One region of the Cutibacterium acnes genome, then DNA from elsewhere that is predicted to be linked to it. Evidence: predicted binding sites of a transcription regulator. Region 1 holds the regulator's gene; the other holds the start of a gene.
The links. Region 1 encodes HrcA, which represses chaperone genes, less so after heat shock. Its sites were predicted from a motif close to TTGGCACTCGNNNNNNNCGAGTGCCAA; they were not measured.

Region 1 (12,218 bases):
GGAGGAGGGGCGGCTGGTACTCAACTTGTCAGGTCGAATGGTGGCTGACCGAATCATTACCGATCTCCTGGTCTAGCCGTCTTCATCCACCAGGTCGTCAGGTCGGCCGCTAGCGCGGCTTGTCGTCATTGTCACACGTGGCAATACAGTGGCTATCGTGATCGACCGGTACTCTCACGACGTCCTTGCAAGCGGCTGGCGCACCTCTCACATGAAGAAGAGCGCTGACATGCCACTGGAACTTGGCATGGTCATTGAGGATCCTTCCAGCGGATTCGTGGGGGCTGTCGTCGGGTGGCAAAACGGCCTGGTTGTGCTTGAGGACCGCAAGGGTAAACGCAAATCCTTCCCCGTTGGACCGGGGTTCTGGGTGGACGGGCGACCCGTCAACCTGTGTATTCCCCCGCGTCAAGGAAGCGCGAGTATCAAACACACGGCGTCTGGGTCCATCGCCGGTGGTGCTGAACCGGCCCGAGTTGCCCTTCCTAGCCGGATATACGTCGAGGGACGTCATGACGCTGAACTCGTCGAAAAGATATGGGGCGACGACCTGCGCCACGTCGGGGTCGTTGTGGAATACATGGGTGGCATGGACGACCTCGTCGGGATCGTCGCCGAGTTTAAGCCTGGTCCGGGGCATCGCCTTGGCGTGTTGGTTGACCACCTCGTTGCCGACACCAAAGAGTCACGGGTAGCGGACGAAGTACGTCGTGGTGGGTATAGCGAGTATGTCATGATTACCGGTCATCGCTTTATTGACATCTGGCAGGCCATCAAACCTCAACGAATTGGCCGTCAAGAATGGCCTGAGGTCCCGATGGACGAAGACTTCAAACTCGGCACCCTGAAGCGTCTGGGCCTGCCTCACTCGACCCAAGCTGACGTCGGTAAGGCCTGGCAGGCCATGCTGGCACGAGTGCGCGACTGGCACGATTTAGACCCCCGCTTTAACACGGAGATGGAGAAACTTATCGATTTCGTCACGCGTGACCATGTCGACGAGCTGGACAATGGGGAGATGGCATGAGTATTGACGTCGACACGGTGTCTGACCTCATCCGGGATGTGAGTGCCAGGGTTATCGATCCCCGGTTCCGGACCCTCCACGATCATCAAATCCACCAGAAAAAGCCCGGGGACTTCGTTACTGATGCCGATCGTCAGGCCGAGTGCGAGCTGGGTGCCGCTGTGACCAAGTATGCCGGCGGTATTGTCGTGGGGGAGGAATCAGCCTTCGCCGACCCAACCATCCTTGATGCCGTTTCCGATGCTGACCTGGCCTGGGTCATCGACCCCATTGATGGCACCAAGAACTTCGTGCACGGGTCTGTTGATCACGGCGTCATGCTTGCTCAGCTCAGCCGTGGTGAAACAGTCAGAGGATGGATATGGCAGCCGCAGTACGGGCACATGTGGTTCGCTGAGCATGGCGCCGGAGTGACGTGCGACGGTGATGAGGTGACGCGAGGAGATTCCCACTCTCCGGTTCGTGCTGCCACCACCCATGAGGCCTACAAGATTCCCTCGCCTGTGGTGGAATGGCGAATGGCGAAATGGTGCTGCGCGGTGGATTATCCGTTGGTGTGCCAGGACGAGAACGATGTCACCGTCTATCAACACTCTTACCCGTGGGATCACCTTCCTGGCGCGCTCATGGTACGAGAAGTCGGTGGAGTAGTGCGTACTGTCGATGGGGCGGAATATGGTTCGCGAGAAACCTCCGGAAAGCTCATTGTCGCCGCCGATGAAGAGGCTTATGAGACGGTAGCCAAACTGCTGCGCTGAATCTCCTCGCTGTGGCTTTCAGGGGAGAGGGAGATGTCGGTCGGTGAGCGGGATATTCGTGGGAATTCGCTCGGCGAGCTGGGCACGCTGATTCATAACGCCGGTGGCATCTATGGGCTGGCCGTGTCCAGGAACATAGATGCCGGCTCCGTCGGTGCCCGTGATGACCGAATCGATCGCCCGTGGCCAACCACGGACGTCAGTCGTCTCGTCAGATTGTGGTTCTCCTGCGGTCTCTACGAGGTCTCCGACGAAGGTGATCTTTTCGTCGCGCACAATGACAATGAGGTCGCCGTCGGTGTGAGCCGGGCCGGGATGGATAACCTCGGCACCCAATCCTCCCAAATTCACATACGCCATAAGAGATACGGGGTGGTCGACATGGAGGTCGGGACAGTGAGCTAGCGCAGCCTCGTGCATCCACACTTCAGCATCGGTGATGCCGGGTAGGCCACCGCTGTGGTCGTAGTGGTGATGGGTGACGACGATTCGATCGACGGGGCGGCCTAGCATGCGGGCTGCTGACATCGCCAAGGTATGCCCCTGCTCGGGAGTCGATCCGGTATCGATGAGGAGGACGTGGTCCTCGCCAGCTACCAGTCCGCAAGTGACACTCCCTGGTTCAACAGAGGTTGTCCACACCCGAGGTGTGAGGGCGAACCATTGGGGAGTCTCGGGATTCGTCGACATGGCCACCAGTCTGGCACGTTTGGGGGGAATGTGCTGCCAGCGAGAGAGGCAGGAGGACCGAGTGTGAACGCGATAAGGTGGCACTCGGCACCCGAGAGTGCCAAAGTGGGATGTGCATTTGGCCGGATCGCGTGAGGAGGGGTTGTGCTCGACGACCGCAAGCTCGACGTGCTCAAAGCCATCGTCACCGATTACGTCTCCAGCAAGGAGCCGGTAGGTTCAAAGGCGCTGGTGGAACGCCACGGGTTGCGCGTTTCCCCGGCTACCGTCCGTAACGACATGGCCGTACTAGAGGAGGAGGGGTACATTACCCACCCCCACACCAGCGCCGGGCGCATCCCTACGGACAAGGGGTACCGCCTCTTCGTCGACCGCATCGCTACTCTCAAGCCGCTCTCGGCGCCTGAGCAACGAGCCATTCAGGCATTCATGACTGGGGCGGCGGACCTTGACGACATCGTGCGCCGTACTGTGCGCCTGCTTGCTCAAATCACCCACCAGGTAGCGATTATGCAGTACCCGGTGGCGACGACGGGGACGATTCGTCACCTCGAATTGGTGAGTTTGTCGACCGATCGTATCCTTATCGTGCTCATCATGTCGTCGGGATCGGTAGAGCAGCAGATCGTTGAGCTTCCGGGCCACGACGAGCAGAGTCTTGCTGCACTTCGCACCCGGCTAAATGAGACTCTCGTCGGATTGACAGTCGCTGAAGCGGCCGACTCGCTCAACCGCTTTCTTGACGACCTGGGACCGGCCGAAGGGCCTCGGGCAGCGTCGGTGATTGCTACCGTTCTCGAGATCCTTGCCGTCGACCCATCTGCTCGGGTTGTGGTCGCCGGGGTTCCCAATCTCACCGCATTCGGTGCACAGTGGGAGACAGCGGTACGTCCCGTCCTTGAGGCCCTTGAAGAGCAGGTCGTCCTTATGCGACTGCTCGGCGAGGCAACCGCGGGGGAGGCTGGCGAGGTTACGGTCCGCATCGGCGCCGAGAACACCGATGTACCTTTCCAATCGACCTCGTTAGTGGCGAGCACCTACGGTCCCGAGGATGCCTTGTCGAGTCTTGGCGTCGTCGGGCCGACCCGAATGGACTACCCCTCAACCATGGCAGCTGTGCGAGCCGTGGCCCGTTATGTGGGCCGGTTCCTGGCAGAAGGATGATTCTTGAGTAACGACTACTACGAGATTCTTGGCGTTTCCCATGATGCGAGTGCCGACGAGATCAAGAAGGCGTATCGCCGTAAGGCTATGAAACTCCACCCCGATGTTGCCGGGCCCGGATCAGAGGAGGAGTTCAAAAAGGTCCAAGAGGCTTATGAAGTCCTCCAGGATCCGCAAAAGCGCGCCGTTTTTGATCGTGGCGGTGATCCCAATGCCCGGATGGGCGGGTTCGGCGAAGGCGGATTTAGCAGTGCTGGATTCGATTTCACCAATCTTGTTGACGCCATGTTTGGTGGCAGCTCTCCCTTTGGTTCTGGTGGTGGCCGCGGCCCGCGCTCGCGTACCCGCCGTGGCCAGGACGCTCTGGTCCGAATGCGTCTTAGCCTCGCCGAGGCAGTTTTTGGCGTTACCAAGTCGTTAGAAGTCGACACCGCAGTGGTGTGCCCGAAATGCCAGGGTAAGGGCGCACAGTCCGGTTCCGAGCCTGTGACCTGCGATACCTGTCAGGGGCGCGGTGAGGTCATTACCGTGCAGCGCTCCTTCCTTGGTGATATCCGCACCAGCCAACCCTGCCCGACCTGCCATGGTTACGGTACGGTCATTCCTGATCCCTGCCAGGAGTGTTCCGGTGAGGGGAGGGTACGCACCACTCGCACGATCAACGTCAAGATTCCCGCCGGAGTGGCTGACGGCAACCGCATCCATCTCGATTCCCAGGGAGAAGTCGGTCCCGGAGGTGGTCCGGCCGGTGACCTGTATATCGAGATGACGGTCAGTCCCCATGATGTCTTTACCCGTCACGGTGACGACCTCGAGATGGTTGTCACCATCCCGATGACGGCCGCAGCGCTGGGGGCGAAGGTCCTCATGCACACGTTGGAAGCCGATCGCGAGGACTTCGCCGAGGATACTAAGACCGTCACTGTCGAGGTGCCGGCCGGCACCCAGTCCGGAACCCGGATCGTCGTTTCCGAACGAGGCGTGCCGAGGCTTCGTCGCAACGGGCGTGGTGATCTTGGTGTCACGTTCATCGTCCAGACACCGACGAAACTTGACTCCCACCAGAAGGATTTGCTGCGTCAGCTAGCTGAGGCTCGGGAAGAAACCAATGCTTCGGCGTCGGTAGAGAAATCAGGCGGTCGCGGCATGTTTTCCCGCATCAAGGAAGCTTTTGGCGGATGAGTGACCCCTGCTTTCTTGGCGAGGTCGCCGCAGCTGTGCCCGGATCGGTGGTAGAAATCACCGATGCAGAGGGCCACCATGCTGGCTCGGTTCGACGCATTCGGGTAGGTGAGACTGTTCTCGTCACCGACGGGCAGGGTCATGCCGTTCGCGGCCCTGCCATTGAGGTGACGAAGGGGTCAGTTAGCGTCGAGACCGTTGAGATCCTCCATACTCCCGCGACCACGCATCGATGGGTCGCCGTCCAAGCATTGCCGAAGTCCGATAGAGCTGAGCTGGCGGTGGCGACCCTCACCGAGATGGGAGTTCACGAAATCCTCGCCTGGCAGGCTGATCGGAGCATCGTGCGATGGAAGGGCGACAAGCAAGCCAAGGGCGTCGCGAGGTGGCAAGCGGCTGCCCGTGAGGCCACCAAACAGTCTCGACGTTTTCTTGTGCCGCAGGTAGAACTAGCGCAGACCCGTGAAGTTGTTAAGCGGATTTGCAATGCCCAGGCCGCCTACGTTTTGCACGAGTCGGCCAGTGAACCGCTGGTGCATCAGGAGCTGCCGGCATCCGGTGAGGTCATCTTCATCGTCGGGCCAGAGGGTGGCATCACCAGCCAGGAAGTGGAGGCCTTCGTCGCGGCCGGTGCACGCCCTGTGACGGTGTCGGACGGGGTATTGAGAACCTCGACCGCCGGTGTGGTCGGCTTAGCCCAGTTGCGGGCTATGGCTAACCTCACCGTTTGCGATTGAGAACTTGGCGTTGGGTTCAGGGCTCGACGGTCACTTTGATGGCTTCGCCCTTGGCGACGATATCAAAGACCGTCATGACGTCGTCGAGTTTGACGTGACGGGTGATGAGATCCTTAACCGGAACCTGTCCCGAGGCGATGTACTGCAAGGCACGTTTGTTGTGCTCGGGGGCCGAGCCATTGGCGCCGTGGATGTGGAGTTGACGGTAATGGATCAGGTTCGAGTCGCAGGTGATCGTTGGGTTCGTCTTGGGCAGGCCGCCGAAGAAAGAAATACGGCCATTGCGGGCAGCCATGGACAAGGCCTGTTCCTGGGTGATGTTGGCCGGGGTCGCGGTGATGATGACGTCGGCACCGCGACCGTTGGTAAGTTCCATGACCTTGGCGACGACATCCTCCTGTGAACCGTCGATGGTGATGTCGGGCTTGACGGCAGCGGCTGACATTGCGAGGCGTTCGGCGTTGATGTCAATCATGACGATAGTGCCGACCTTGTGCACGCCACGCGCGATACGGGTGTGCATGCACCCGATCGGGCCGGCGCCAAAGATGACGAGGAAGTCACCTTTTTCGATGCCGAGTTGTTCCTGGGCGTTGATGGCGCAGGCGAAAGGTTCGGCGGCGCTGGCCTCGTCGAAATCGACGTCGTCGGGGATGCGATTGAGGCCGTCTACCTTGAGTACTTGCGGCGGGACGATCATATATTCCGCAAAACCACCGTCGTACTGATAACCGACGCTGGTCTGGTTTTGGCAGACCTGCATCCACCCTTTGCGGCACTCGTGGCACTGCCCGCACGGGACAGCGGCGATCGACTGGACCCAATCGCCGACCTTCCAGTCGCCAGCCACCTCGGAGCCGATTTCGACGATCTCGCCAGCAACTTCGTGGCCCATTGTCGTGACTCCGGTGATGTTCTGGTGGCCGTTGTGAAGGATCTTGACGTCGGTGCCACAGGTGGAGCAGTTGCGAACCTTAATCTTGATCTCGTCGGGCTTGCATTCCGGTTCGGGGACGTCTTCGAGACGAACATCCTCGGGTGCGTGGAACCTCAATGCCTTCATGATGTGTGCCTTTCTATAGATCCGCTGATTATGCCTGCTGGGAACCGAGGAGGTTGAGGACCTCGTCGGTGCATGTCGCCTCACGAAGTTGCCGGGCGGTTTCGGGATTAGACAAGATTCTTGCGAGGGCTGCCATAATCTCGAGGTGCTCGTCGCTGGACGACGCGATAGGAATGACGACAGTGCAGATGTTCCCGTCCCATTCAACGCCCTCGGGGAATTGGAGGAAGCCTAGGGTGGCCTTGTCGATGTGGTCGCGGACCTCATCGACACCGTGGGGGATCGCGACCCCCTCGCCCATATAGGTTGAGATCTGCTTTTCCCTGGCGAGCATGCCTTTGACGTAGACATCGTCTGCGGCGCCCTCATCAATGAGCACCTGGCCAGCCATGGTGATGGCCTCCTCCTTGCTCGTGGCGCGCTGTCCCAGACGGATGGCGTCGCGGGGCAGCACGCTGATGGCGACGTGGGTATGGCTGTTCGCATCGGACGCCCGGGAGAGTCCTCCGTTATCAGTAGGCGCGGTGGCGGCGTCATCATGTGCTGCGCGAACCTCGGTCTCGACGCGGTCGAAAGCAGGATCATTCATATAGTTCGTAAAGGGAACGATACGGGCGCTCGGGGCGCGCCTGCGGGCGCGGTCGACGAGGCCTTCTTGAGTGAGGATGAGGGGTGTATCCGAGGGAATCTGGTCGACGGCCGTGTGAGCGACCTCGACCCCGTACCGGGACAGTCTGTTCTTCATGGTGGAGGCGACCATCACCGAGGAACCCATGCCTGCGTCGCAAGCGATGACGACTTTGGAGATGTTGGTAAGCGGGGCTTGAGCCCCGATTGTGGTGGGGACAGTGGGGTTCTGGCCCTCACCCGCTACGTCATCCTGGGTACTATTCTTGCGGATGAGCAGCATTGCCACCACAAAGGAAACGGCAGTTGCGACGAGGAAGTCGGCAACCATGGCCAGGTAGTGCCCGGGCTGGCACATGAGGAACCATGCGATGATCGAGCCTGGGGAGGCAGGGGCAACGAGACCGGCATGAAATGCGACCCCGATCGCCAGACCGCTCATGCCCCCGGCAATGGTGGCGAGAATGGTCTTGGGCTTCATAAGTACGTATGGGAAGAAGATTTCGTGGATGCCGCCAAAGAGGTGGATGATGATGGCGCCCGGAGTCGACTGACGTATCTGACGGGAACCGAAGAACTGGTAGGCAAGTAGTAGGCCAAGGCCGGGGCCGGGATTCGACTCAACCATGAAGAGAATTGATCGTCCGGTGATATGGGCCTCTTGGATGCCCAGCGGAGTGAAGATGCCATGGTTAACGGCGTTGTTAAGGAATAAGACCTTCGCCGGTTCGACGAGGAGAGATGCGAGTGGCAGCAGACCGTGATGCACGAGAAATCCCACCCCGGCCGCCAGCCAGCCCATGAGAGTCGAGACGAGTGGTTCGACGCCCAGGTGCCCGATGACGGCCAGGGCCATGCCGAGAATGCCGATCTCGAAATTGTCTACGAGCATCTCGAACCCGGAATGGATCCGGCCGTCGAGGAGCTTGTCGACCTGTTTGAGGAGCCACGCTGCGAAGGGACCTATTACCATCGCGCCAAGGAACATTGTGATGTCGGCGCCGACGACGACGCCCATCGTGGCGATCGCGCCGATGACGCCACCACGTGTCCCGTTGACGATCTTTCCACCGGTGTAGCCGATGAGGACGGGAAGCAGATAGGTCAGGATCGGGTTAACGAGCTTGGCGAGGGTTGCATTGGGTGCCCATCCCGTTTCGATGAAAAGAGCCGTTAACAGGCCCCAAGCGATGAAGGCTCCGATATTCGGCATGATCATGCCGGCCAGGAATCCTCCGAGCCGTTGGACGGAGGCACGTGCGCCGTGTCCCTGCAGGTTCTTGTGGATCGTCGCGTCAGGTAGTGACATCGGAACTCCAGTGTGTTCAGCTGCCGATCATTGGCAGGATCCCCATCGATCTGTGAACAAGTCTGGATCTGTCTGTTTATGTTGTCAAGGAGTTGTGTTGTGTTGGTTTTATAGCTGACATAAACAACGGGGTCGGACAGATGGCATCCGTCCGACCCTGTTGTTATGCGTCGCCGCTGAGGGCGAGACGTTACTTGGCGCCATCGAGGGCTACGGTGAGCAGGCTGCCGATCAGGCCGAGGTTTTTGCAGAACTGGATCTGGTCGCCCTGCTTCTCTGCGCCTTCCTTCTCCCAGAAGGCATGTCCAGCAGCGGTTACTGGCACGAGCTGGGCGGCCAAGACGGTGGCGGCCAGGCGCGGCTTGATGCCAAGGGCCAGCAGGGAGCCGGCGGCCAGCATGGTGGCTCCGTTGACCTTGACCAGCAAGGTTGAATCGACATCGGGGATCTGGGAACAGGACGATTTCGGGAGTTTCGAGAGGAGCCCGTCGACAGCTTCGGAAAGCTGATCGGCTTTCTTAATCTCGTCCAGACCTCCGGTGATGAAGATGGCCGACAGCAGGGAACGCGCGGTGAACTTGGCAAGGGACATAAAATCCTCCTGGCTGGTTTGATGCTACTTCTATCGTGCCTCATGATGGCTCGTCCCGCTCCGTCATTGGCTCGTCGACGTGGCAACGTTCGCGTTTAGGTGATGAATCTACGTCTGTTTATCGAGCCTGGCGCCTAGCTGCGGCCTCGACCCGGCGTGGGTCAGGCTGTGAGGGCGAGGGCTAGTGGAAGAACGGGCCCGGATCCGGCTCGTCTCAACGACCGTGCAGCGACCGTCATCGTCCAGCGGCTAGAGATGACGTCATCGATAAGCAGAACCGATGCCCCGCCAAGATGGGATAACCGAGACATCAGCCCCGGTCCGACGCTGAACCGATCATGGACATCACGGAGCCGGTAAGCCGAGTTCGTGGATGACTGTAGTCGTGCGGACCCATCCGCCAGGTCCAACCACCCAAGGTCTTGCAGGTGGCCAACCCGTGCAATTCCCGAGGCCAGGGAATCAATGAGGTGTGGGCGAGTGATCGACGGGATCCGTACTATCGCGGCTGGACGCTGCTCCCAGTCCCACTCGGCCAACACTCGCAAGCACGCCTTGGCCAACGCCGGGGTGATCTCAGCGTCGATAGGGACACCATTGGTGTCGGAGCGAAGTAGGTCGCGCAGCGCCCCTCCCCAACCCAGATCGGAGAGTCTCGCGATGACGCGGCCCTCTGCAGCGATCTCCTCGGCACTGATGCGACCCTTGAGCGCAACCTGGAGGGCATCCATCCCCACGGGCCAGGCGGTGCGTGGTTCCACCGGAACTCCCACCCGGTTGAGGGATTGGACGGCTCTCACAGCGGCTGACTGATCGACCTCGACTGAGTACCACGGGCCAGCACAGACGTCGCAGCGTCCGCAAGGAGTCGTGGAGGGGTCGTCCAGCTGCCCGGTGAGCAAGGTCATGCGACAGGTTCTTGAGCGCTCGTAGCCGAGCATGGCCTGCTGTTCCTCGCGACGTGCCTGGGAGATGCGTTCGTACCGTTCGGTGTCGTGCACCCACGGCTTGCCGGTGGCTTGCCACCCATCTCGGACCTTCACGACCGAGCCATCAACGGCCATCACTTTAAGCAATAGCTCTAACTGGCTACGCCTGATGTCGACCCGCGTCTCCAGAGCTGAGATAGAGAGCGCCTGACCACCTGCGAGTGCTCTGAGCACGGCATCGGCTCGTTCTTGGGTGGGCATAGAGGAGGTAGCGAAGTAAGTCCAAATGTCAGGATCCTCCGGGCCCGGAAGCAACAGGATATCGGCATTGTCGGTGGCGCGACCGGCACGGCCTACCTGCTGGTAGTACGCGATCGGAGAGCTCGGCGCACCCAAGTGCACGACGAAACCGAGGTCCGGTTTGTCGAAACCCATGCCCAGGGCACTGGTCGCCACTAAGGCCTTGACCTGGTTATTGCGCAGGGCTTTCTCGAGTTCGGTCCTTGCTTCGGCATCGGTGCGTCCGGTGTAAGCCCGCACATTGTGACCGGCCGTGGTTAGAGCACGCGCGGTGTCCTCGGCCGTCGAAACAGTCAGGCAGTAGATAATTCCCGACTTGGGAAGTTCACTGAGGTGCTGGACGAGCCAACCGAGCCGTTCGGAAGGGTTGGGCAGATTGAGTACGCCGAGTCGCAGAGATTTCCGGGCTAACGGCCCACGAAGGATGAACACATCATCGGCGCTGGGGGCAATCTGCTCGGCCACATCTTGGACCACACGTGAGTTTGCGGTCGCCGTTGTCGCAAGTACTGGGATCGTAACCGGTAGGGCAGAGACGAGGTTACGGATGCGTCGGTAATCGGGGCGAAAATCGTGCCCCCAGTCAGAGATGCAGTGGGCTTCGTCGATGACCAACATGCCCATTCGCTTTATGAGCTCGGGCAGCTGCCTACTGGCGAATGTGGGATTGACCAGGCGTTCGGGGGAGACTAATAGAACGTCGAGTTCGTCGGCGTCGAGGCGTTGGGCGATTTCGGACCACTCGGTGGCATTGGCCGATGAGATGGCCGCTGCGCGCACGCCAGCTCGCTTTGCGGCAGCGACCTGGTCGCGCATGAGGGCGATAAGTGGAGAGACGATGAGGGTCGGGCCTGAGCCGATGGCACGCTGTAACAAGGTAGCGACAAAGTAAACCGCTGACTTTCCCCAACCGGTGCGCTGGACTACGAGCGCTCGACGGTGGTGGGCAACCAGAGCCTCTATGGCCTCCCACTGTCCAGGGTGGAAATCGGCATTGTTGCGACCGACGAGACGACGAAGGATTGCCACCCCTTGGGTGCGTAGGTCATCTACTTTCGGTATTGCGTCGGTAGTTGTCGTCATGGCTCCTCCTTGCGCCGTCATTTTTTCCGGAGCTAGTGACAGTTTCGTGGCGAGATTCCGGCACGGAGGAAGAACACCGTAGTCAGAACGGCAATGGCAACTGGTCAACGACCTCCTGCGCCCGGTCCTGCTGGGCAGTGACGATTGTTCCCAGCCATTCGACGACCTGATTCCGGGCTGCTTCGTCGAAGGACTGGATAACGTCGAGGTAGTTGGCCCCAGAATTGGCGGCCGCACCGCATAGACGCACTATCTCGGCAGGTGCGGGGGAATCAGCCGTCTCGAGGGAGGAGAGGAAGGCGTCACGGTTGTCGATCAATTGAGCGCGCCCAGCGTCGGTCGGCTGGACTTTGCCGATGAGAGATTTAAGCCTCTTGACTCGCTCTTTCCGCGCTGAGACGAGGTTGTCGAGAGCACCTTGCCAGACCAATCCGGAGAGGCGATCACGGGACATGAAGAGACGACGAATCTGTCGGTACCAGGCCTCAAGAGCAGATAAATTGCCCAGATACGAGACGTTATGGGCGATGATGCGGTTGAGCTTGGAGTAGCTGTTCGGGGCGACAGGACGCTGACGTGTCGCAGGGGGAGCGGGCAGCACGAGCTGATCATCCTCGGGAACGTCGTCACGCAGGATTGAGCCTGCCCCGACCACGGTGCCGAATCCGGTGGCTACCGGCCCGACAGCACCGCCCTGACCACCAAGGAAGATCGGATGACGGTCGAGCAGCACCCCGCGCGGCACATCGCCGAAAAG
Region 2 (12,218 bases), 910 kb from region 1:
TCCCTGGCAGGCTGCATGGGGCAATGGCTGTGAGCGCGAGGCTTACCGGCAACAGGATCGAGAACGGTACCGGTGTTGTCACGATTGGGGTATCCGCGAGGACCCCCATCGTGATAATCCCGCCGAGAGCCAGCATGATGGTGACCCCAGCGACGACGTCCTGCCCAGAACCGTCCGGTTCAACGAAGGATTCCACAAAGGTCAACAAGCCGGGAATCACGATGATCGCAATAAAGAGCAGCGCCCAGCTGATGTTCGTGTGGGCGTCCCAGTTGAGAGGCTCGGTGCGCGACGCGTAATAGGTCGTCGCCATGGCGCCCAACTGGAATGCCGAACCGATGAAATGGTGGATGTACCACCCTGCTGAACGGCGCGACGGATCTCCCCCGGAAGTCGTGTTCTTTGACCCCCGGGACTGCAGGCGCTGGGTAAATCTTGATCGATTCTCGTAGGTGGTGACGGCCACGACGGTACTGGTTGCTCCTCGTATAGAAAGCGGTGAATGCGAATGCAATGTCTCGACCGAAGATTCTACCCACACTGTCAGAAAGTACGTCTAGGGTGACAACGTGGATTACACCGTGGCACGGCGTCTGGTTAGTAGCGAGGGGCGCAAAGCTCTTGACTTAGCGGGTGCTGAAGCTGATCCCGACTCGTTGTTGGCTGCCACCAGGTTGCGTCAACAGATAGATGGCGATCTTGCCGCAGCGGTACTAGACCAAATCAGTCTGAGGCGTCGGGCTGTTGCGAAAATTGGGCCGGTTGCAGCGTCAATGTTGTGGACCCGTGACGGTCTAGAGCAGGCCACCCGTGGAGATGTATCGCGGTGGCGTGCACATCGCCTCAAAGAAGCCGGATTTACCCACGTCGTCGATCTTGGATGCGCCTGCGGGGCGGATGCGCGGGCATGTCTTGATGCTGGCCTCGAGGTGACAGCCGTCGAGGTCGATCCGGTAACAGCTGAGCTAGCGCGCCACAATCTGCCCGAAGCGCACGTGATGTGTGCTGACGCTATGGCGGTCTTCGCTGACTTCCGGGCTCATGGCGACACAGTTGTCATGCTCGATCCGGCTCGGCGCACGGGCAGGGGGCGAACTTGGCGGTTAGAAGATGTGCAGCCGCCATGGCCATTTGTTATGACAGTGCTTGAATCGGTGCCTGCGGTCGTCAAGCTAGGGCCTGGCGTCGACCGCTCGCAGCTGCCAGACCTCCCCGTCACGTATGTCGGACATCGTGGAGACCTGGTTGAGGCGACGGTGTGGTCTGGATTTGAGGACCAGCGGGCGGCGGATCGAGCAGTGCTGGTTGGTCCTACGGGTATAGAAGAACTCCCCGGTAGGTGTCCTACCCCTGCACCTGGTGAACTTGGCCCTTTCGTGGCTGAGCCTCACCCAGCAGCAATCCGCGCTGGCAGCCTCTCGGCGATCGATGGATCGTTGCACGCGGTGTCGGAGGGTATCGCCTATCTCACTGCAGAAGAACCCGTTGCCTCGCCGTGGCTGACATGGTTTGCGGTCAAAGAGGTCCTGCCCTTTGACGTCAGAGCGTTGCGTTCCTGGGTTCATCATCACCACGTCGGAACGGTGGAGATCAAGAAACGCGGTGTCGACGTAGACCCTGTTACATGGCGACGCAAGCTTAAGCTTTCGGGGCCGAATCGCGTGACGGTCATATGCACCCCGACGACCGGAAGAACCAAGGCGCTGGTATGTGATCGCGTGAGACTGCCATGCGGCCTGTTCGGAGCAAGCTCAGATGTGATGTCATGAATCCATGTTGACCATACGGCGCCCAGCGACATACTTCCTTGCCTTGTTGCTGGCTCCGCTCGTCCTGCTGTCCGGCTGTGGGGAGTTCAATGCTGGCTTCGTTATTAGGGACGAAGACCATATTGACGTCACCGTCGCCTTCGGAGTCCTCAAATCTAGCTTTGGTCGGGATGGAAGTGGTCAGTCTGAAGGATTTGCCAAGCGGCTTCGCGGCTGTTCCGAGTTGACTCCACCGAATGCCAGCCTGACTGGTAAAGCGAAGGTTAAGCCATTCGACGACGGTACGTATGTCGGCTGCACGGTCACTGGCACCATGACGGCAACCGATATCACCGTTCAGTCAGGTTGGCCTCGTAGCGTTGCGAATCCGCCCGCAGATGTGTTTAGAGGGCACAAAGAAAATGGCCCAATCGGCATCACTTTCGACGACGAGATAATTCGGTTTCATCTTGACAGATCGGCTTTGTCTGATTTCGTGCCAGGTGTTAATTCTTCTGGCGTCGGTGACATGGCTGGCATCGGCGATTTTAAGGTGTCGGTGACTTTTCCCGGCACGGTGCTTAGCCATTCTGGATCGAGCAAAGTTGACGGGGGCACTGTGACGTGGACTGACGTCAACGATCTTCTTTCCCCAGATGGGTTGACGGCGTCGGGCAAGAGCCAGGGCGGCCTGCCCGGCTGGGTGTGGGGTATTGGTGCGTTGGTGATGCTGGCTATTGGTGGTGCTGTGGCTGCAATGATCATTAATAGGAGGTGGTGGGCCCGCCCGCGTGATGGGGACGCAGCGCCGGGATGCTAATGGAGGTTTGCGCGGGGCCTAGCTACTGGTTCTAGGCATTCCGTGCGCCTTGGGTAGTTGAGAAACTGTCAGCACATTTGTACGGAAGTTACCCCTACCGCTCCCGTTCGTGGTTTTATATGCTCATGCTGAATGTTTCGCGTCATATGAGACGCTGTCTCGTTTTGATTATCGCGCCCCTCTTACTGCTTGCCGGGTGCGCAAAATTTGATACTGCCATGGAGATCAAGGATGAGAATCACGTCCACCTCAAAAGTACGGTTGGTGTCTCCAAGTCAATAGCCAGTACGTCGGCTGGCTCCCTCGCCTCTGAGTTTTCCGACTGCAACAACTCGAAGGGGTCCGCCGGTACCGGCTCGGACGGCACGGTCGAGAAGTTCGAGGACAATAGTTACATCGGGTGCATCATTGCCGGGGAGACCACCGCTGCTGATCTCAACAAAGAGGATGGCATGCAGATCACCTTCGACAAAAACAAGGTGTCTTTCAAGATGACCTCGGACTTGTTCCGCGATAGCGGGCGCTCCGACCGTACTCCTGACGCGAGTATGTTCAGCGACTTTAAGGTGTCTGTGACCTTCCCGGGCAAGGTCCTCAGCCATTCTGGATCGAGCAAGGTCGATGGGAACACCGTTACCTGGACCGATCCGAGCGATTTGTTCTCCAGTTCGGGGCTGACCGTGACGAGCAAGCGCTCCAACGGCATACCGATCTGGGTCTGGATCATTGTCGCCGTCGCCGTCCTGGCCATTGTCGGCGTTGTTGTGGTCATCCTTAACAAGAAAAAGGGACAGAAGGCAGGACAACCGGAGAATGGTGGTGCTCCGTGGACCATGCAGTACCCAGGTGACGGACAGCCACAGGGGCAGCTGCAGCAGTGGAACGGTCAGCTTTACCAGGGCGACCCCTACGCGCAGCCTCCTTACCAGGATCCGAGGCAACAGGAGCCGGGTCAGCTCTGGGGCAATCAGCCTCTAGGTCATGTCTCGGGCGGCGCGACGAGTGCGTCTCAGACCGGCCAGAACCCGATCCCTAATCAGGGCTCGCAGCCGGGTCAGCAGCCCCCGTCAGACCCTGATGACTTCTGGAAGAACCACGGCTCTTACTGAGGTTGCTGACTTTTGCCGGGGCATTTCTGGCACTCCCGTTGCCTGAGTGCCAACTCCGGGTGTACTTTCGTGGTTGGCACTCTCGTGGTGAGTGTGCCAACGGACCTGAGGCACCCGCGACGCCGACGGCCCGTCGCGCTCGGGGCTCGCAACCCCTGGCGAGAGACAACGACATAATCCGTCTTCAGTAGAAAGGGGTCTTGACGTGGCAACCACGATCAAGCCGCTCGAGGACCGCGTCCTCGTCCAGCCTCTCGAGGCCGAGCAGACCACCGCTTCCGGGCTCGTCATTCCGGACACCGCTAAGGAGAAGCCGCAGGAGGGCAAGGTCATCTCCGCTGGCCCCGGTCGCGTCGACGACAAGGGCACCCGTGTTCCCATGGATGTTAAGGAGGGTGACGTCGTCATCTTCTCCAAGTACGGCGGCACCGAGGTCAAGTACGACGGTCAGGAGTACTTGCTCCTCAACGCCCGTGACATCCTCGCCGTCGTCGAGAAGTGAGGCGCTGATACATGGCAGCTAAGCAACTTCAGTTTGACGAGGAGGCCCGTCGCTCCCTCGAGCGCGGTGTCGACACTCTCGCCGACACCGTCAAGGTGACCCTCGGTCCTAAGGGCCGTTATGTTGTCCTCGACAAGAAGTGGGGAGCCCCGACCATCACCAACGACGGTGTGACCGTCGCCAAGGAGGTCGACCTCACTGATCCGTATGAGAATCTTGGCGCCCAGCTCGCCAAGGAGGTCGCCACTAAGACCAACGACGTGGCCGGTGATGGAACCACCACCGCTACCGTGCTAGCCCAGGCTCTCGTCCACGAGGGGCTGCGCGCTGTGGCCTCTGGGGCAAACCCGGTCGGCCTCAAGCGCGGTATCGAGAAGGCTGTCGACGCCGTTGTGGAGGAGCTCCGCTCTATCTCGCGCGCCATCGACACCACCTCGGACATGGCCAGCGTTGCCACCATCTCCAGCCGTGACGAGACCATCGGCGCCCTCATCGCTGAGGCCTTCGACAAGGTTGGTAAGGACGGGGTTATCACCGTCGACGAGTCGCAGACCTTCGGCACTGAGCTTGACTTCACCGAGGGCATGCAGTTCGACAAGGGTTACCTGTCGCCTTACATGGTCACCGACCAGGACCGCATGGAGGCTGTGATTGAGGATCCTTACATCCTCATTCACTCCGGCAAGATCTCGTCGATGAACGACCTGCTCCCCTTGCTGGAGAAGGTTATTGCCGCCCACGGCAGCCTGTTTATCGTGGCCGAGGACGTTGACGGGGAGGCTCTGAGCACCCTCGTCGTCAATAAGATCCGCGGTACCTTCAGCTCGGTGGCAGTCAAGGCTCCGGCGTTCGGTGACCGCCGCAAGGCAATGCTGCAGGACATCGCCACTCTCACCGGTGGTCAGGTCGTCGCTCCCGAGGTTGGGCTCAAGCTCGACCAGGTGGGCCTCGAGGTTCTGGGCCGTGCCAAGAAGGTTGTCGTTACCAAGGACAACACCACCATCGTTGACGGCGCCGGTGATAAGGCCGACGTCGAGGGTCGCGTCATCCAGCTGCGTGCTGAGTACGACAACTCGGACTCCGAGTGGGACCGCGAGAAACTCCAGGAGCGTATCGCCAAGCTCGCTGGTGGTGTGTGCGTCATTCGTGTGGGTGCGGCCACAGAGGTCGAGCTCAACGAGAAGAAGCACCGCATCGAGGACGCTGTCTCCGCGACCCGTGCAGCCATCGAGGAGGGTATCGTCGCCGGCGGCGGCTCTGCCCTTATCCACGCTGCCCATGTGCTCGACGGGGATCTCCACCTCGAGGGTGACGAGAAGGCCGGCGTGCAGATTGTCGCTAAGGCCGTTCGTGAGCCGCTGCGCTGGATTGCCGAGAATGGTGGCGAGCCCGGCTACGTGATCGTCTCCAAGGTTGCTGAGATGGAGCCCGGACACGGTTACAACGGCAAGACCGGACAGTACGTGGACCTCATCGCTGACGGCGTCATTGACCCTCTCAAGGTGACCCGTTCGGCCCTGGCCAATGCCGCTTCTATCGCCTCGCTGCTCCTGACGACAGAGACCCTCGTCGTCGATAAGCCCGAGGAGGACAACGAGGACAAGTGACCTCGTCGCGTCGAGGGCCCCGGACCGTCGTGGTTCGGGGCCCTCACCATATCTGGGTTGATGTTTGTCACAAAGAAACGGAAGTATTGAGCGGATTAACTCGAAAGACTGGACAAGTCCATCGGGGGGGGGGGGGGATACCTTTTCCCCGTCGAGATTGGCATTGGTGATGGCGTACGAGTCATCCCGCAGTGCATATTTGGAGTTAGATCGTGAGCAGTCCGTACCAACCCGGTTTCCAGAGCACGCAGCAGGGAGACCGCAGCAAAAGTGAATTCAGTTTCGCTCCTGGGGAGACGAATGTCTTTGTCACCCACTATTCCCCATCATTGATGACGGCTTGGCTCAAGACCGAGCTGACCGTGACGAGCCGGCGCCTTCTGGCGCGAAAGTCCAATACGCTCCTGGGTGTGATTCCGCTGGGGCATGACGATGCCGCCATGCCCCTCGGCTCCATCAGCGAGGTTGGCGTGAACAGCAAGTTCCACCCAGGTCGCGCAATCATGGCAATAGTCTGGCTCGTCCTCATGATTTCCATGTTCAATGCGCATCAACCGGTGCTGGGCGTCCTCGCCTTGCTCCTGTTAATCGTCGCGGTTCTTACGACGATGGACGCCGAGCTGAGGGTCGTTAACAATGCTGGTTCTGTCACGAGCCTGACCGTTTCTGCTCTGGAGAAGGCCAAGCTGCAGAGCTTCAAGCAGGAGGTCGAACAGCGTCTGTACGCCGATCAGGCCCTTCTCATGCACCGTGAGTCGATGAACCAGGCCCAGAATTTCGCGACCATCCAGCAGGCCCAAATGTCCGCTCTCCTGGCGCAGGGCCAGTTGCAGAACCAGCTCAGCAATGACAAGGGTCAGCAGCCGCCTACCCAGATGCCGAACCCGAACACCCAAGGCTGAGAATTATCGGGCAGATGCCCACGACGATTGGCCGGCCGAGCCCTTCGGGGTTCGGTCGGCCTATCTGTGTGCGGAGTGGCGGTCGCGCTTGCCGATGGGGGCCAGTCCGTCACGCAGAATAGGCCACCAGAGGCGATTCCGTCCTCGTTGATGACGCGGAATTTCATTCTAAGGAGGCTTGGTGCTCAGAAAGTAGTCCTCGCAGCGCCGTGAAGCTTTGCGGATTGCGAGGCGCCCCATTTCCAGGCTCTACGACTCGTGACGCTGGTCTTTGAGCGGTTTGCCTTCCCGGTCCATGGTGTTAAAAATCTCATGGTCTTCCGGCAGGTGTTGCAGGTAGTCGCGCTCGGTATCGGGGGCAGTGTGTCCTAGCTGAAGCTCCTTACTGCGAGCATCCTGGGCTGCGGCACGCAGGGCATACTCGGTATCGGCATTCTCGAGCTGTTCGGGGGTTGCCTCATTGACCACCATCATGCCCACTTGGGCATCCTCGGGAACCTGCGGGATGACTCCGGCGTCGATACGCTCCCGGTGCCCCTTAATCTCGCGCGCCACGACGCGTGCTAAGAAGTACATTCCTAGCACGTTCGGCAGCGCCATGAGGAAAAGCATGGCGTCGGCCAGATCAAGAATCGATGCCATATTTGTCGCAGCTCCGACTACCAGCAAGATGAGGAAGAGTGCGTTGTAGATGCGCTCGGCGGTGGTCGAATTGCCGAACAGGTAGCCTACGGCCTTCTTGCCATAGAACGAGTAGGACAGCATCGTCGAGAATGCGAATAACACTACGGCTAGCGTCAGCAAGGAGCTGAACCACGGGGCAACGGTCTTTAATGCCTGGGCGGTCATTTGCACGCCATCGGCACCACTGTTCCGATAGACCCCGGTGATGATGATGGTGATGGCCGTCATGGTGCAAATGACGACTGAGTCGATGAAGGGCTCCCACATGGCAACGAAGCCTTCTTGGGCTGGACGACGCGTCTTTACCGCAGAGTGGGCGATGCCAGCGGTACCGATACCGGCCGCATTCGAGAATGCCGCACGCTGGACGCCGACGATCAGGACTCCGAGGATTCCCCCGGCGACACCGTGACCGGTGAAGGCGCCGGACCAGATGGCCTCAAAGGCACTGCCGACCTGGGAGATGTTGGCGCCAATGACGGCCAGGCACATGATGACGTAGAGGATGCCCATGAATGGCACAATCTTGGAGGTCGCGGCGCCAATCTTGGAGGCACCCCCGACGATGACAATCCCGACGAGTATCGCGAAGACCACGCCGACGACCCACATGTGGGTGCCGATCCAGGAGTCCTGACCGCCGGCGAACATTGCGAGCTGATAGGCAGCTTGATTGGACTGGAACATATTGCCGGCGCCAATGACACCGAAGGCAGTGCAGATGGCGAAGAGAGAAGCAAGGACGCGGCCCAATGTGGGTTTACCGATCGACGCAAGACCGTCACGTAGGTAGTACATCGGGCCACCAGAAGTGGTTCCGTCCTCGTTGATGACGCGGAATTTCACTCCAAGGGTGGCCTCAGCCATTTTGACGCTCATGCCCACCAATCCGGCTACCGCAATCCAGAATGAGGCTCCCGGGCCGCCGGTTGCGATCGCGATGGCAACACCGGCGATGTTTCCCAGGCCGACGGTTCCTGACAACTCGGTTGCGAGGGCCTGGAAGCTGGTGACGTCACCGGGGTCTGTGTGTCGGGAGAAGTGGCCCCGCATCACGTGGCTGGAGTGACGGATCGATGCTGGACGCAGCTGTTGGAAGCCCAGGTAAATGGTGAAGAAGAGTCCGGCTCCAAGTAACCAAGCCAGAATGAGCGGGAACTCATTTCCCCCGGGCAGTGGAATAGCCCAGAACACCGCGTCAGAAATAGCAGTAGCGATGGGGGAGACAATGTTGTCGATGGCTTGATCCAAGCTCAGTGGAGTTGGGACAAGGGCCTCGAGATTCGCGGAAACGGGAGATGTCATGATGTCAAGTGGCACGAATGGTCCTATCCGTTGACGACATTGGACACCAAGCCCGGCAACACCACGGTGTGGTACCAGCCATCTGTGATGACCGATCTCAGCGCGCACCGGCACCAGCGACTCGGCGAGCGCGGCCGCCCAGTCATCACCATGACCGCGGGCAAGGCCGCGCCTGCGGCGGAGCAAAACCGCCTTGGCTACCTTAGCGGGTGGGTGTGTCACATTGTCCAAAACCTTCGACACTGACGCGTCTTCGCGATGTCTTACGGTGTGGTTCCCTTACGCTGAGTGGTGATGATCGCGACCGTTCCCCCCGATGAGCCTCAGCCTGTCCTGGCGCATAATCAGCCGGATTGGCGACGTCTGGTTGAGGTGTTGACGATGGGGTTTGTCGGCTCTGTCATGGTGACGTTGTGGGGGTGGGGATCTCCGCAAGGTGGTGTGCCCACGCACGTGCGTCCGGTCGGTGTGGCAGTGGCTGTCAGCGGTATCGCAGGACTGATCGCCATCATCATTGCGTGGTTGCGTTCTCGTAAACTCGTGGGACGCCGCGTGCTGACTTTGGTCGTCTGGTCCTTGCCACTGCTCTTTAGCCCGCCGCTGTTGAGCCAAGATGGCTGGGCTTACGCGGCTCAAGGTTGGATTCTCACCCAGGGGATGGATCCATACCGCGTCCCACAAGGTTTGGCTGAAGTTCTCGGCAAGGCTGTTGACACGCCGTGGCAAGCAACGACGGCGGTGTATCCCCCCGGGTCACTGTGGATTCAGGCAGCCGTGGTGAAGATCGCTCACGCAGATCCCACGTGGTCAGTGATGCTCATGCGAGTACCCGCCCTCATCGGTGTTGCACTCATGGTTTGGGCCGTCCCTCGCTTAGCACGCTACGCCGGAACCGACCCGGATCATGCCCTCTGGCTGGCGGTGTGCTGTCCATTGACGACTTTGAGCGTGGTGGGGGGCATGCACAACGACGGACTCCAGGTGGGTTTGTCCCTCGTCGCACTCGTTGTGGCCATACGTCTGGCGTTGATTGGCCGGGGATGGCTCGGGCTCGTTCTTGGTGGGGCGTTCGTCGGGCTGGCTGGCAGCGTCAAGCAGCCTGGCGTGTTGGCCGGGGTTGGCATCGTCGCCCTGGTTCACGTCAATGCGGTGCGTCATGGCGGCCGTCGGTGGTTGACGCGCAATTGCTGGACGGCGCTACTCGCGCGTATCGCAGCAGGTGCAATTCCTGCCTTGACTGTATTCGGCGGGATTTCCGCGATCCATGGGTTAGGCATGGGCTGGCTCAATAGCACGGCTGGTAGCCCGGTATCGGTGACCAGCGACTCTCCGATAGCGCTTGTCGTACAGTTTTTGCGAGGCAGCGGAGGTATTCCGTTGAATAGGCTCATTGGGCCGGCGACTGGTGTCAGCCTGACCCTTACCGTCGCTGCCATGATGTGGTGCTGGGTGCGGTGGGGCCCCATTCCGCCTTGTCATATCCGACTAGGCCGAATTGCATCGCGTAGCCGTAACGCGGTCAATGTCGTGACCGGCCGTATTGGTAGCCCGCTTCGGCTGCAGGCGGGCGTCATGATTGTCTTTGCCGCTTTCGGGGCATCTTTGCAGCCCTGGTATCTCATCGGTCCACTGGCGTTGCTCGCCTCGGTTCAGCTGCGGCGAACCCATCGCGATGCTGTCATTGGTGGCGTCGTTGCTACCGCCATACTCACCATGATGCAGTGGTACTGGTCGCCATACGTGTGCCTGCCGCTGGTCATCGTGGGGTATCTCATCGTCTGGCGGATTCCGAAAGCATGGGCTTTCGTGACAGCGGCGAACTGACGGGGTCACCTCGCTTAAGGCCGGAGACCAGGCTACGGGTGAAGACCGTCGACGCGAGCGGCGATAGGATAGCGAGCATCCCGGCGAAAGGTGGCTTATGACCTCGGATTCCCGCCCGACCACGATTGAGGAGTTGGCACCGCTGGCCCTCACCTTCGATGACGTCCTGCTCCAGCCAGTTGAGAGTAACGTCATTCCCTCCCAGGTCAAGACGACGACGAGGGTTTCCCGCAACATTTCCATTGCGATTCCGCTCGTCAGCGCGGCGATGGACACCGTCACCGAGACCCGGATGGCGGTCGCTATGGCGCGTGAAGGTGGCCTTGGCATCCTGCACCGCAACCTGTCCATTGAGGATCAGGCTGCCATGGTCGATCAGGTGAAGCGTTCTGAGGCCGGCATGATTGACGAGCCCATCACGATCTCCCCGAATGCCACCCTGGCTGACGCCGAGGAGCTTTGCCACACCTACCGGATATCCGGGGTGCCCGTCGTCGACGACAAGGAAAACCTGGTCGGTATCATCACGAACCGTGACATGCGCTTTGAGGACAATCCACAGCGTCCTATCCGCGAGGTCATGACCGCAGCCCCACTCGTCACCGCTCCAGTGGGAACCAGCCCGTCTGACGCTCTTTCTTTGCTGGCTGCCCACAAGATTGAGAAGTTGCCGCTTGTCGACGCCGACGGTAAGTTGCGTGGGTTGTTCACTCTCAAAGACTTCGTCAAGACTGACAAGTACCCCAACGCCACCAAGGACCCGCAAGGACGGCTACGTGTGGGTGCTGCGATCGGGTTCTTCGGCAACTCGTGGGATCGCGCTATGGCCTTGGTTGAGGAGGGGGTTGACCTCATCGTCGTCGATACCGCTCATGGTCACACCCAGGGTGTTTTTGACATGATCGCCCGGCTGAAGGCCGAGCCAGCTGCCCAGGGGGTTGACGTCGTTGCGGGCAATATCGCTACCTATGAGGCTGCTAAGGTGCTGTGCGCGGCCGGGGTTGACGGCATCAAGGTCGGTATTGGGCCGGGGTCAATCTGCACTACCCGCGTCGTTGCCGGGGTGGGCGTCCCGCAAGTGACCGCGATTTTTGAAGCTTCCAAGGCTGCTCGTCAGTATGATGTGCCGGTTATCGGTGACGGTGGGTTGCAATACTCTGGTGACATCGCCAAGGCCCTGGTCGCCGGAGCTGATTCCGTCATGCTTGGCTCTTTACTGGCTGGTTGCGAAGAGTCTCCGGGCGAGCTCGCCTTCATCAACGGTAAACAGTTCAAGACTTACCGTGGTATGGGATCGATGGGAGCCATGTCGGCGCGCGGCGAGAAGCTGTCCTACTCCAAGGACCGCTATTTCCAGGGCGATGTCACGACCAACGACAAGATCGTCCCGGAGGGCATCGAGGGCCAGGTCGCTTACCGCGGGCCCCTTGGCGCAGTGGCCTACCAGTTGGTTGGTGGGCTGCGTCAGTCGATGTTCTACACCGGGGCTCGCACTATCGACGAGTTGCACGAGCGGGGCCGCTTCGTGCGCATCACCTCGGCGGGCCTGCGCGAATCTCATCCGCACGACATTCAGATGACGGTCGAAGCCCCTAATTACTCTGCCCATTGACGGGCGAGCCGGATATCCGGCAGGAAAGGAATCATGTACGACATCGGACGCAGCAAGCGTGCCACCCGGGCCTACAGCCTGGACGACATCGCCCTCATTCCCTCC

Region 2: groES (co-chaperone GroES) is a predicted target of HrcA. The motif match lies at 3,704-3,730, and genes of this name have one in related genera.

The regions. Positions count from the first base shown of each region.
Region 1 covers NZ_CP023676.1:969,244-981,461, forward strand. Annotated here, with positions in the region: gene hemW (radical SAM family heme chaperone HemW) at 1-76, shown strand, start outside; gene CPA42_RS04905 (DUF3097 domain-containing protein) at 149-1,027, shown strand; gene CPA42_RS04910 (inositol monophosphatase family protein) at 1,024-1,785, shown strand; gene CPA42_RS04915 (MBL fold metallo-hydrolase) at 1,804-2,475, opposite strand; gene hrcA (heat-inducible transcriptional repressor HrcA) at 2,620-3,639, shown strand; gene dnaJ (molecular chaperone DnaJ) at 3,643-4,821, shown strand; gene CPA42_RS04930 (16S rRNA (uracil(1498)-N(3))-methyltransferase) at 4,818-5,558, shown strand; gene CPA42_RS04935 (zinc-dependent dehydrogenase) at 5,575-6,621, opposite strand; gene CPA42_RS04940 (PTS mannitol transporter subunit IICBA) at 6,650-8,557, opposite strand; gene CPA42_RS04950 (DoxX family protein) at 8,748-9,149, opposite strand; gene CPA42_RS04955 (RecQ family ATP-dependent DNA helicase) at 9,311-11,482, opposite strand; gene CPA42_RS04960 (hypothetical protein) at 11,544-12,218, opposite strand, start outside.
Region 2 covers NZ_CP023676.1:1,882,724-1,894,941, reverse strand. Annotated here, with positions in the region: gene CPA42_RS09470 (hypothetical protein) at 1-466, opposite strand, end outside; gene CPA42_RS09465 (THUMP-like domain-containing protein) at 570-1,769, shown strand; gene CPA42_RS09460 (LppM family (lipo)protein) at 1,774-2,568, shown strand; gene CPA42_RS09455 (LppM family (lipo)protein) at 2,688-3,677, shown strand; gene groES (co-chaperone GroES) at 3,883-4,179, shown strand; gene groL (chaperonin GroEL) at 4,191-5,786, shown strand; gene CPA42_RS09435 (hypothetical protein) at 6,119-6,688, shown strand; gene CPA42_RS09430 (alanine/glycine:cation symporter family protein) at 6,938-8,677, opposite strand; gene CPA42_RS09425 (hypothetical protein) at 8,615-8,923, shown strand; gene mptB (polyprenol phosphomannose-dependent alpha 1,6 mannosyltransferase MptB) at 8,972-10,501, shown strand; gene guaB (IMP dehydrogenase) at 10,599-12,113, shown strand; gene CPA42_RS09410 (GuaB3 family IMP dehydrogenase-related protein) at 12,147-12,218, shown strand, end outside.